Linked DNA regions of Anaerobacillus sp. CMMVII. The protein of the gene in region 1 interacts with the protein of each later gene in a pairwise test. Links are inferred from orthologs where the notes say so. Each region holds a gene or a part of one and is shown in the gene's direction. Other genes may lie near its edges.

Region 1 (6,612 bases):
GAGTGTGAGGTTATCACCTTTAATTGTTAATGACTCAATGTTGTTTAAGCTTGAGCTATAATTATGAAGGCTTAGCATGTTACCAAAGCTGAAGTTTGTTGAAAGGTTCGATTCAACGCCATTCATAACATCTTCAAATTTTGTGATGGATGAGAATGTTGCGCCTTTTCGAATGATTGCTTCGATAATTTGTTTTTGACGATCGCCACGGCCAAGATCTCCGCGTGGATCACTTTTTCTCATACGAGCAAATGCAAGTGCTTCTTCACCATTAAGTGTTTGAATTCCTTCGTGAATTGTGATTGAACCTTTACGGTCTTTACTGTTCATTTCACTGAAGGTAAATGGAACGTCGACTTCAATGCCACCTAGTGCATCGACAATTTCAAGGAATGCATCAAAGTTAAGTTTTACAAAATAATCAACAGGAATATCAAATAGATTTTCGACTGTATCGATTGTTAAGTCTAAGCCACCAAATGCATGGGCATGGTTGATCTTATCCATACGGTCTCTGCCTGGAATTTCCACTCTTGCGTCACGTGGAACGTTGACCATTTTAATTGTACGTTCATTTTTATTGAATGTTGCTAAAAGTAGAGCGTCGGTTCTGCCTTTTAAGCTGCCATCGCGATCGTCCAATCCTAAAAATAAGACTGAAAAGTTATCCTTGCTTGGATTGACGGCACGGTCGCGTTTTTCAGAGTGGGCACCACGATCTAAATCATGCTGAGCACTTTCGGCGAGATTTGCCATTTTGTTTACGAAGTAACCAACGGCTGCACCGGCAACGATGAATAATGCAAAGAAGGTAAAACCTATAAATTTAAAGATCTTCGATCTTTTTTGTTTCTTCTTAGTATCTTTAAAATCAATTCTCGAGTTTGCCATAAGATGCCTCCTGTGTAGGATATGATTTATAAATCTATTTTTCTACCTTATAAGACGTTATCTATCAAAAAAAGATACAGATATATGTTAATAAAAAAGGTTAACCTAAACTATTTTAAATGATTATGAAGAAACCGTAAAGGATTAAATTTAACCAGTTAGCTACAATGTTGGTAAACTAATAAACATACAAATAAAATGTTACTTTATAGACAATCTAAATTGTAACAAATAAAAAGGTAAAAATTCTCTTGTTGAATTTTTACCTCTATAAGCATTAATTTAACTCTAAATGTTCTTTTAAAAGGTTAGAAACACGTAATCGCTCTTCTTCAGCAACAACATAATACCAAATTCCACTAATTGTTGCTCCTGAACCTTTAATTGTAATTTCTTCAGAATCTTTTCTTGCATCACTATAATTTGATTGAATTTTCTTCATCTTATCGAAATTTAAATCTGTCTTCACATTAGTGCCGATAGCCCCTAAAATTTCTTCCATTCGTGTCACAGAAGAGATTTGAGCACCTTCTTTAATAATGGCGTTCATTACTTGACGTTGGCGGTCATTTCTTCCGTGATCACCACGTGGGTCTTTCTTACGCATTCGTGAAAACGCCAATGCTTGAGTACCATCTAGGAAGATTTCACCTTCATCAAACGTAAAACCGCCATCCCTGAAAGCAAAAGGATTATTTACTGTAACCCCACCAACAGCATCAACAATATCTTTAAAACCATTCATATTAACTGTCATATAATAATCGATTGGGATATCTAAGAAATTCTCCACAGTAGGGATTGTCATTTCAGGTCCGCCAAAGGCATAGGCATGGTTGATCTTGTCATCAAAACCTTTGCCGATAATCTGTGTTCGTGTATCACGTGGAATGCTTACCATTTTCATTGACTCTGTATTAGGATTTACAGTGATGACCATTAAGGTATCTGTTCGACCGCGTTCGGTTCCTCTAGCATCAATTCCAAGTAATAAAAAGGAGAGTGGTTCACTTTTTTCCATATCTACTTGAATTGGACGCTTAGTTTCTCTTTCAATTGGTTGATGCATGTCTTCAATTGTATTTAAAACAGAACTATATAGATGATACCCATAGCCTAAAATGGCTAATACGGGAAGACCAATAATAAGACTTATGATCAGTATTATTTTCTTTTTCTTTGTCATGACAGATTCTCCCTAATTTAAAATTCAGTATTAGTTGATTATATCTCGTAGGTAAAAAAGTGGCAATATAATTATGTCTCATTCCAGGATTTTCTGTAAAAATTAGTAGGAATTTGTATTAATTTGTACTTTAGCAATGGAAATAGATAATAAATTTATGTAATTAATTAGTTACATATATTATAGTAGGGATTGTTAATGGGATATTTTATCTGTAAATTTTTTGCTTTTTTTGTCTCACTTTGTCAAAAATATGTGATAGAATGCTTTTATGTGAAAAAATTGTTACATTTCGGGAGGCACCAATGGAAGAGACTATTAGTTTAAAAGAATTGTTTGAAACGATAAAAAAGCGGTTGTTAATGATTTTGCTTATAACAGTGGCGGCCGTTGCCGTGGCTGGGGTAATTAGCTATTTGGTACTAACACCGGTATACCAATCGTCAACACAGTTATTAGTAAATCAATCTAAATCAGATCAACAATCCTATACACAAAGCGACATCCGTTCAAACATTGAATTAATTAATACGTATAACGAGATTATGAAAACCCCAATTATCTTAGATAAGGTTATTGATGAATTAGGGTTAACAAGATCAACTGGGGCTTTAAACGGCCAAATTAGTGTTAGGAGTCAAGGGAATTCACAGGTAGTTGCGATTACTGTACTAGATCCAGATCCTGCATTAGCTGTGCAAATAGCTAACAAGGTAGCAACTGTGTTTCAACGTGAAATTATCGCTATTATGAATGTAGATAATGTTAGTATCCTTTCTGAAGCGAAATTAGCGGAAAACCCAACACCGGTTAAACCGAATCCGAAGTTAAATATGGCGATTGCGTTCGTTGTCGGGCTAATGATTGGTGTAGGACTTGCGTTTCTTTTAGAATATTTAGATAACACAATTAAAACGGAACGTGATATCGAGCAGCATTTGGGGATAGCGGTGATCGGTTCAATCCCTACATTTGAATTAGATAGAGAAGCTGTCGCGAAAGCAGAAACAAGACGAAGACGAGGTGAAAACATTGGTGCGTAGAAAACGAAAAGAACAGTCTAATTCCGTTCGAGCTTTAATTACAAAAGTAGACCCAAAGTCGCCAATATCAGAACAATATCGTACGATCCGAACAAACTTACAGTTCGCCTCGATCGATCGACAGTTACGAAATATTATGGTTACATCAACAAGTCCAGCTGAAGGGAAATCTACGACGATTGCCAATTTAGCGGTCGTTTTGGCGCAACAAGGAAACAGAGTATTATTAGTGGATGCCGATCTTCGTAAGCCAACGGTTCATTATACATTTAGGTGTCCAAACACTAAAGGATTGACGAGTGTACTTACAAAACAAGCTCAATTAGAAGATGCGATCATGTTAACTGACGTTGAAAACTTAGATATCCTGACAAGTGGACCCGTACCACCGAATCCTTCTGAGTTGTTAAGTTCCAAATCAATGGAATTATTATTAACTTCGACAACAGTACCGTATGATATTATCCTCTTAGATACACCACCAGTGCTAGTAGTAACTGATGCTCAGCTGCTCGCAAATATTTGTGATGGTGTTGTCCTAGTTGTAAGTAGTGGGAAGACAGAAATCGAACAAGCGATTAAGGCAAAAGAATTATTAGAGATGTCGAAAGCAAAGATTTTAGGGGCTGTATTAAACAATAAAGATGTTAAACATAGTCAAAATTATTACTATTATGGAAAAAATTAAGTGAACTAACATAAATAGCGGTTAGTTTTTAGTGGAAATAATGCTATATTGGCATAAAGTTTTCTGTGAAGGTAACTGGATACAATAATAGATGAGGAGGTTTTCAAATGATTGATATTCATTGTCATATCCTGCCTGCAGTAGATGATGGAGCTAAAGATAAAGAGATGACCTTGGCGATGGCTGAAAAAGCTGTAGAAGAAGGGATTACTACAATATTTGCAACACCGCATCACGGTAACGGAGCATTTGATAACCTCAAAACTAGTATTTTAGATCAAGTGCAAGAGTTAAATGAATTACTAGCTGTTTCTAATATTCCTCTAAAAGTATTACCAGGACAAGAGCCGCGTATCTTTGGTGAAATGGTAGAATCATATCGGGATGGTGAACTACTAACTTTGAATAATCAGGACAAATATATTCTTGTGGAATTCCCATCAAACCATATCCCAAGATACACGAACAAACTGTTCTTTGATTTACAGCAGCAAGGGCTGACGCCGATTATTGTCCATCCAGAACGGAACTCAGAGCTTATTGAAAACCAAGAGTTAGTATATAAGCTTGTGCAGGATGGGGCTTTAACTCAAGTGACTGCTGGAAGTGTTACGGGGCGCTTCGGAAAAAAAATTCAAGAGTTTAGCATTGACCTAATTAATCATAATCTCGCTCACTTTTTAGCATCTGACGCCCACAACACGACGAATAGATCTTTTCACTTAAGAGAAGCTTACGAAAAAGTTGAACAAGAGTGTGGTTCTTTTTATCGATATCATCTTCAAGAAAACGCTGAGTTACTAGTAAAAGGTCAGCATGTCTATGTTGAGCCACCGGAGAGAATTGTTAAGAGGAAGAAGTTTTTTGGGATATTTTAAGTGCAGCTTTGATTTTTGAGGGTTGAGTTTTGAGTTATTTTTGGATGATTCGGGGATGGGTAAGGCGCATCTTCGGTGCTATGCAACTTAGGGATTTTGAAGGTAGACTAAAAGATTGATCTATAGTCTATTTTTATTGCCTGAATATGAAAATACCGAATGAACAATTTTCATATAGAGGTAGTGTAAATAGTAAAAAGAGCGGATGTTTTTCATGAAATTAATATTATTCGACAAAAATAGTTAATGATTGTCGAAAGCGCAATTATTTTGCCAAATTCTTTCCCTTAATAGTTCTTTATTACTATGTTAAAATAGATAGGCAGGTTTTTTTAGTAGAAGATTGGCGATTGGTTGTAGGTAGTGTCGAGTTGTGTATATTTGATGTTACCCCACCTTTACTAGATTTAATGAAAAGATATAGGTGATTTGTTTGGATAAAAAAGTACCCAAATCGATCGTAAAGAGCATCCGATATATAAAGCAAGATGCGACGGATGATCAATTAGATACGATTAAACAACTAGTGATTGAAGCGATTGATCGTCGAAAAGCAGTGTTAAACAAAAGTTAATTTGTTTTTGGTGATGTCTCCTGACCGTTATCAATGGAGGTACTCGGCTATGCTGTGGGTTAGTACGTACTAACCTTAGATGTTAAGTCATCATTGGTGTGGTGTGAGGGGGGGTTCGATGCCTCATACTTTATTTCATTACCAAATAAAAGTTTAAGCGAGGAAGTTACTAGTAGCTTGTTTGCTTAAGCTTTTATTGTATATCTTTTTCAAATCATTTCGGAGGTGTAGTTTGTGTCGTATAAAAGAAGGTTGCTTTCGCTCGTGTTTTTAGATTCGTTAATTGTTATTCTTTCTATTTTTGCTGGCTATTATATTTTATCTACTACAATGAGTTTTTTCGCGCCGATTCTTCTTATTAGTTCGATTTCATTATTAATTTCTCATCACTTTTTTGCAGCACGTTATAAAATCTATAATCGTGTTTGGCAGTATGCGAGTATGGGGGAATTAGCAGCGATTTTTAAGGTAGTTACGTTTTCGATACTAGTAACGGCAGTTGTTCAATTAGTCTTTAGTCAGACTGTGTTTATGAGAACTTTAATGATTACGTGGATGCTTCATATTTTATTAATTGGTGGTTCGCGTTTTTCTTGGCGATTGTACCGTGATACGTATATTAAACGAAGACAGGATCAAATACCAACGTTAGTGATTGGAGCAGGAGCAGCTGGAACGATGGTAGCTAGACAATTGCTGCAAAATCATGATGCAGAGCTTTCACCTGTGGCGTTTATTGATGATAATGCAAGTAAGCAAGGGTTAGAGTTATTAGGAATACCAGTCTTAGGGACAAGTGCTGATATTGAGAGAATTGTGAATGAAAATCAAATTAAGCATATTATTATTGCAATTCCTTCATTAAGTAAGAAAGAGTTAAATGACATTTTCGTCGAATGTTCAAAGACAAAAGCGAGAACGCAAATCATTCCGATGTTAGAGGATCTGATGGTTGGGAAGATTTCAGTAAATACGTTCCGTGACGTTGAAGTTGAGGATTTATTAGGAAGAGAACCGGTTGAACTTGATACAGAGCAAATTGGAAAGAAGCTAACAGGGAAAACAATTCTTGTTACTGGTGCTGGTGGCTCGATTGGATCAGAGGTTTGTCGTCAGGTTTGTAAGTTTACTCCTGATACGATCATTCTTTTAGGACATGGTGAAAACAGTATTTATTCGATTGAACTAGAATTGAAGAAACAATACCCAAACATCCATGTTGAGACTGAAATCGCAGATGTTCAGGATCGCGAGAAGATGTTCTCGATTATGAAGAAATACATCCCTGATGTTGTTTATCATGCGGCTGCGCATAAGCATGTACCGTTAATGGAGCGTAACCCGGAAGAAGC
Region 2 (6,674 bases), on another replicon or contig:
ATTTACTTCTACCAGGGCCGCCGAAAGAAATGCAACCAATGTTTACAACTTATGGCCTGCCGTTTCTCTTTTCGCAGCTTGATAAATCAGAACAAATCATCTCAAGAGTACTGAATTTTTACGGTATTGGTGAATCGCAATTAGAAACTGAACTCCTTGATTTGATTGAGGCACAAACAAATCCTACGATTGCCCCCTTAGCTAAAGATGGAGAAGTGACGATTCGATTAACGGTTAAACATGAAAGTAAAACAGAAGGCATGAAATTGATTGAGGAACTAGAAACGAAGATTATGTCAAGAGTTGGCGCGTTTTTTTATGGCTATGATGAAACGACTCTGACAAAAGAAGTTGCCCTTCTCTATAAGAAGCAAAACCTCACAATAGCAGCTGCTGAGAGTATAACCGGTGGACTCTTTTCAAGTGAATTGACTACACTGCCAGGAATTTCAGAAATCTTTAAAGGTGGAGTGGTTTGTTATAGTAATGAACTAAAACAAACGCTTCTTCAGGTTCCAAATGAAGTGCTTGAACAATTTGGTGCGGTTAGCGGGGAGTGTGCTAAGTCTCTTGCTGATAACGTAAGAGATTTGCTCAGTACTGATGTAGGAATAAGTTTTACAGGAGTAGCTGGACCAATGCCAATCGAAGGTAAAGAAATAGGGACGGTTTTTATAGGAGTTTCAGAGGTAGGTAAAGAGACTAAAGTGTACCCAATCAGCCTAGCAGGAACTCGTGAACAAATTCAGAGCAGGTCAGTGAAATATGGCTTGTATTGTTTGTTGAAACAATTTCAAAAAGGTGGCAAAAATAATGTATTTTGATGATTTTCAAATATCAAATGATATTAAAAAAGCGATAAAAGAAATGGGCTTTGAAGCACCATCTCCAATTCAAGAAAAAGTAATTCCTGTTATTCTTGAAGGTGGTGACGTCATTGGACAAGCGCAAACCGGAACAGGCAAAACTGCTGCATTCGGAATTCCTTTGTTAGATAAGGTTTCTAGTGCGCCGTATGTACAATCGATTATATTAACCCCGACTAGAGAGTTAGCAATCCAGGTAGCAGGAGAGTTACAAAAATTATCGAAGTTTAAACGGACACGAACGTTACCAATTTACGGTGGACAATCGATTGGTCATCAAATTCGTGCCCTAAAGCAAGGTGTTCATGTTGTGATTGGTACGCCAGGGCGTGTTTTAGATCATCTTCGTCGTAAGACCTTGAAATTAGATAGAGTTCATACCGTTGTCTTAGATGAAGCAGATGAAATGTTAGATATGGGATTTGTTGAGGATATTGAATCCATTCTTAAAGAAGTAAATGAGGACCGTCAAACGATGCTTTTTTCTGCGACAATGCCACAGGAGATTATGAAACTTTCCAAAAGGTACATGAAGCAGCCAAAAGTCATCTCTATTAATAAAGGCGAGGTTACAGCTCCGTCTATCGATCAAGTATATTATAAAGTATTAGAAAGAAATAAATTAGATTCTCTATGTAGAATCATTGATAGTGAAGAAATTGATTTAGGAATTTTGTTTTGTCGAACCAAAAAAGGTGTGGCTGAATTAACGGAAGCTCTTCAAGCTCGAGGCTACATGGCAGATGGCCTTCATGGTGATTTAACACAAATGCAACGAGATAGTGTCATGAAAAAATTCAGAGATTCGACGATTGAATTCTTAATTGCTACCGATGTTGCAGCACGTGGAATTGATGTTGATAATGTAACCCATGTAATCAACTATGACATACCACAGGACCCTGAGAGTTATGTGCACCGTATTGGTCGTACGGGTCGAGCAGGTAGAAAAGGTTTAGCGTTAACTTTAGTAACACCAAGAGAAATGAAGCACCTCCGTTCAATTGAATCGGAAATCAAGATGTCAATTCCTTCGGAAGAAATACCATCGATTGAAGATGTTGTAGAAAAACAACAAGCATCTTGGAAACAGCAGTTAATTTCTATTATTGAAGCTGATGAGGAACTTACATTCTTTGAGCCACTAGTTAACGAAATGTTAGGTGAATATCCATCTGAAAAAGTAGTTGCAGCGCTAATGAAGGTAGCCTTCCATCGCGAATTTACTGGGGAAGATGATAGCTATGACTTTGGTGATACAGGTGCTGCGAGTGGTATGGTTCGCTTTTTCATCAATGTCGGTAGGAATGTACAATTAACACCAAAAATTGTGATTGATGAGGTCTCAGAGCTAGTTGGGATTCCTTCAAAGTCTATGGGTCGAATTGATATTTTTGAAAACTTTACCTTTATTGAGGTTCCAGAGGATAGTGCACCATTTGTCTATGAGGCTCTACGTTACTCTAGGCTAAACGGTGCTCGTGTAAACCTTGAGCCAGCCAAACCAAGACCTAAAAGAGAAAAGAAATTTTAAGAAAAATTAAATCAAGATGAGACTAACTACTTCAGAAAAGTAACTGGTTTGTATAACACATTGATTGTGCTTTACATACAATTTACGATCATAGAGGGTGTTAGTCTCTTATTCTTTTTTTTTCAGTGAATAACTTCCAAAAAAAGACGAATAAATGTTCGGGAAAACTATTGGCAAATCTCAAAAAACAAGTTATGATATTGATATCGGTTTTAATTGAGACAAATTAAAAATTATTCAAGATATATATTTAAGGAGAGATGAAACAATGGGAGATCGTAAGGCGGCATTAGACATGGCGTTACGCCAAATTGAAAAACAGTTTGGAAAAGGTTCAATTATGAAGTTAGGGGAACAAGCTGGACAAAGAGTTTCAACAACTTCTAGTGGTTCACTAGCATTAGATATTGCCCTAGGAGTAGGTGGCTATCCAAAAGGAAGAATTATTGAAATATACGGTCCGGAATCTTCAGGTAAAACAACAGTTGCCTTACACGCAATTGCTGAAGTGCAACGTCAAGGTGGACAAGCGGCATTTATCGATGCAGAGCACGCTCTTGATCCTGTTTATGCTCAAAAACTAGGCGTAAATATCGATGAATTACTTTTATCACAACCGGATACTGGGGAGCAAGCGTTAGAAATTGCTGAAGCATTAGTTCGTAGTGGTGCAGTAGACATTCTTGTCATCGATTCTGTAGCTGCTCTTGTACCGAAGGCTGAGATTGAGGGTGAAATGGGCGACAGTCACGTTGGGCTTCAAGCTCGTTTAATGTCACAGGCATTAAGAAAGCTGTCTGGTGCGATTAATAAATCAAAAATTATTGCGATATTCATCAACCAAATCCGTGAAAAGGTTGGGGTAATGTTTGGTAACCCTGAAGTAACACCTGGTGGACGAGCACTTAAATTCTATTCATCAGTTCGTTTAGAAGTTCGTAGAGCAGAAGTGTTAAAGCAAGGAAATGACATGGTTGGTAACAAAACAAAAATTAAAGTAGTAAAGAACAAGGTTGCTCCTCCATTTAAGCAAGCAGAAGTAGATATCATGTACGGAGAAGGAATTTCTCGAGAAGGTTCAATTTTAGATATTGGATCTGAATTAGATATCGTTATCAAAAGTGGTGCATGGTACTCATATAATGAGGAACGTTTAGGACAAGGTCGAGAAAATTCTAAACAATTTCTAAAAGAAAATCCAGATATTAAAGATGCAATTGAGCTGAAAATTCGTGAACATTACGGATTAAATGGTGAAATTAAAGTTGATCCACCATCAGAAGATGAGTTCGCAGATCTTCCGTTAGATTTAAAGTAAACTAATTTAATAGTAATTAATAAATGACTTAACTAAATTGCCCTTCGTTTAGCAGAAATTATTTCGAGGGAATATTGGTTAAGTCATTTTTTTAGGCTCTAAGTGGTTGTGATTAGTTTCTGAGATAGTAGGCAAACGAGTAGCCAAAAAACAACTGTGCTAGGAAAGTAGATTTTTCTATTTAATTGGCATTTTTCGTAAGGCTTCACCCACATTATGTTCTCTATTAAGTTCTATATGAATTTGATTAAGATAATTATCAAATTCACTCAGATAAATATTATTCGTAAAATTATGTTTAGAACTTCTGTTTATTGACAAAGCTTGACAATAACAGTAAGCAATTATACAATTGTGAAGAATACCCGCATTTTACTATTGGCTATTTTTTTTATTTTAATAAAAAAGGTAACCTGTGCTGGATGTGCACACCTAATACGAATGAAAATGATGTATGATGAAAACCCAACAATTAGATAGCAAGGGGAGGTGAAAGTATGGAAATTAACATTTACGTGTTCATCTTCATTTTGCTTGTCTCTGCAGCAATTAGTGCAGTTGTTGGATATCTTGTTCGAAAATCGATAGCAGAAGCGAAAATTTCTAGTGCGGAACATGCAGCAAATCAAATTATTGAAGAAAGTAAACGTGAAGCAGAGCGACTGAAGAAAGAAGCTGTCCTTGAAGGAAAAGATGAAATTCATAGGTTGCGTCAAGATGCTGAGCGTGATGTTCGTGAGCGAAGAAATGAGATTCAAAAACAAGAGAATCGTTTGGTTCAAAAAGAAGAGATCCTTGATCGAAAAAGTGAAACCTTAGATAAAAAAGAGGAATCCTTAGAAAAGCGAGAGGAAGCTCTCACCAAAAAACAACGACATATTGAAGAGATGGATAGCAAAGTGGAGGAACTCTTACAAAAGCAGCAAGCTGAGCTTGAACGTATTTCAGGATTTACTAGAGAAGAAGCTAGAGAAATCATTATGAAAGACGTGAAAGATGAGTTAACTCACGAAACTGCCTTAATGGTAAAAGAATTAGTTACACGGGCAAAAGAAGAAGCGGACAAGAAAGCGAAAGAAATCGTGTCACTTGCGATTCAACGTTGTTCAGCCGATCATGTTGCTGAGACTACTGTATCTGTTGTAACTCTTCCTAACGATGAAATGAAGGGAAGAATTATCGGACGAGAAGGACGCAACATTCGTGCCCTTGAAACGTTAACTGGTATTGATCTTATAATTGATGATACTCCTGAAGCAGTAATTCTTTCTGGTTTTGATCCAATAAGAAGGGAAATTGCCCGTACTGCTCTTGAGAAGTTGGTTCAAGATGGACGAATTCACCCAGCTCGAATTGAAGAAATGGTTGATAAGTCTAGACGCGAAGTTGATGAAATGATTAGAGATTATGGTGAACAAACAACGTTTGAAATTGGAATTCACGGTTTACATCCAGATCTAATTAAGATTTTAGGACGACTGAAGTTTAGAACGAGCTATGGACAAAATGTTCTTAAGCATTCTATCGAAGTGGCTCAACTAGCTGGAATAATGGCTGCTGAATTAGGAGAAGATGTTCAACTGGCAAAAAGGGCAGGACTTCTCCATGATATCGGTAAAGCTATTGACCATGAGGTCGAAGGAAGTCACGTGGAAATTGGTGTCGAATTAGCTGTCAAATATAAGGAACATCCAGTTGTTATTAATAGTATTGCTTCACATCATGGTGATACAGAAGCAACGTCTATTATTGCAAGCCTTGTTGCAGCTGCTGATGCACTTTCAGCCGCCAGACCGGGAGCTAGACGTGAAACACTTGAAACGTACATTCGTCGCTTAGAAAAGCTTGAGGAAATTTCCGAGTCGTTTGATGGTGTTGAAAAAACATATGCCATCCAAGCAGGTCGTGAAGTTAGAATTATGGTTAAGCCTGAAATGGTCGATGATAGTGAGGCGTACCGTTTAGCAAGAGATATTACCAAGAAAATTGAAGAAGAGCTTGACTACCCTGGCCACATTAAAGTTACAGTTATTCGTGAAACCAGAGCTGTCGAGTATGCAAAATAAAGTGGCCAATCGCCACTTTATTTTTTTGGCTCAAAACCAGCCATTCGAGTTTGTTTTAAAACTGCTATGTGTTAAAATTCAAAACAAAAGTACATAAGAGGTGTAAGCATGAAATTATTATTTATTGGTGATGTTGTGGGTTCTTTGGGACGTGATATGCTCGCAACATACTTGCCGAAATTAAAAAATAAATATAAACCAATCATTACGGTTGTAAATGGCGAAAATTCAGCGTCCGGAAAAGGAATTACCGAGAAGATCTATAAGCAAATGCTTGAACTAGGTGCACAAGCTGTAACCCTGGGTAATCATACATGGGATCAACGAGAACTAATCGAAGTAATTGATTATTGCCCAAATCTAGTGCGTCCAGCTAATTTTCCAGAGGGAGTTCCTGGGAAAGGCTATACAATTGTGAAAGTAAACCAAATCGAAGTGGGCATTATCAGTATTCAAGGTAGAACATTTTTACCTCCTTTAGATTGTCCCTTTAAAAAAGTAGATGAATTAATTGCGATTGTCAAAAAAAGAACGCCGATTATTTTTGTCGACTTTCATGCGGAAGCGACAAGCGAGAAACAAGCCATGGGCTGGTATTTAGACGGTAGGGTCTCTGCGGTCGTTGGTACTCATACACACGTTCAAACAGCTGATCATCGTATTTTACCGAACAAGACAGCCTATATGACTGACGTAGGCATGACAGGGCCTTATGATGGCATTCTCGGCATGGAACGAGGGGCTGTTTTGAATAAGTTCTTAACAGCTTTACCAGTAAGGTTTGAGGTCGCAAAAGGGCGAGAGCAATTAAATGGTGTGCTCATAGAGATAGACCCTAATACCGGAGCTGCAAAATCGATTTCGCCAATTATCATCAATGAAGATCATCC

What was found.
Region 2: the proteins of H1D32_RS23565 (region 1) and recA interact in binary tests that used the Bacillus subtilis proteins (3 or more experiments, as listed by UniProt). The link is inferred for Anaerobacillus sp. CMMVII from one-to-one orthologs.

What each region holds. Positions count from the first base shown.
Region 1 is NZ_JACEHK010000017.1:438,372-444,983, forward strand. The notes cover bases 1,509-4,251. They hold H1D32_RS23565 (YveK family protein), read left to right. Parts: upstream 1,509-2,382; coding sequence 2,383-3,120; downstream 3,121-4,251. Other genes in these bases: H1D32_RS23560 (LCP family glycopolymer transferase), read right to left, coding at 1,509-2,077; H1D32_RS23570 (CpsD/CapB family tyrosine-protein kinase), read left to right, coding at 3,110-3,808; H1D32_RS23575 (tyrosine-protein phosphatase), read left to right, coding at 3,916-4,251. In the rest of the region: H1D32_RS23555 (LCP family glycopolymer transferase), read right to left, coding at 1-891; more of H1D32_RS23560, read right to left, coding at 1,169-1,508; more of H1D32_RS23575, read left to right, coding at 4,252-4,686; H1D32_RS23580 (hypothetical protein), read left to right, coding at 5,120-5,260. UniProt on the Bacillus subtilis protein: Required for YwqD kinase activity. May bring YwqD and its substrates into contact. Probably involved in the regulation of capsular polysaccharide biosynthesis.
Region 2 is NZ_JACEHK010000016.1:170,323-176,996, forward strand. What follows is about bases 1,889-4,693. They hold recA (recombinase RecA), read left to right. Parts: upstream 1,889-2,668; coding sequence 2,669-3,718; downstream 3,719-4,693. Other genes in these bases: H1D32_RS20965 (DEAD/DEAH box helicase), read left to right, coding at 1,889-2,400; rny (ribonuclease Y), read left to right, coding at 4,216-4,693. In the rest of the region: H1D32_RS20960 (competence/damage-inducible protein A), read left to right, coding at 1-824; more of H1D32_RS20965, read left to right, coding at 811-1,888; more of rny, read left to right, coding at 4,694-5,784; H1D32_RS20980 (TIGR00282 family metallophosphoesterase), read left to right, coding at 5,893-6,674. UniProt on the Bacillus subtilis protein: Multifunctional protein involved in homologous recombination, DNA repair and competence.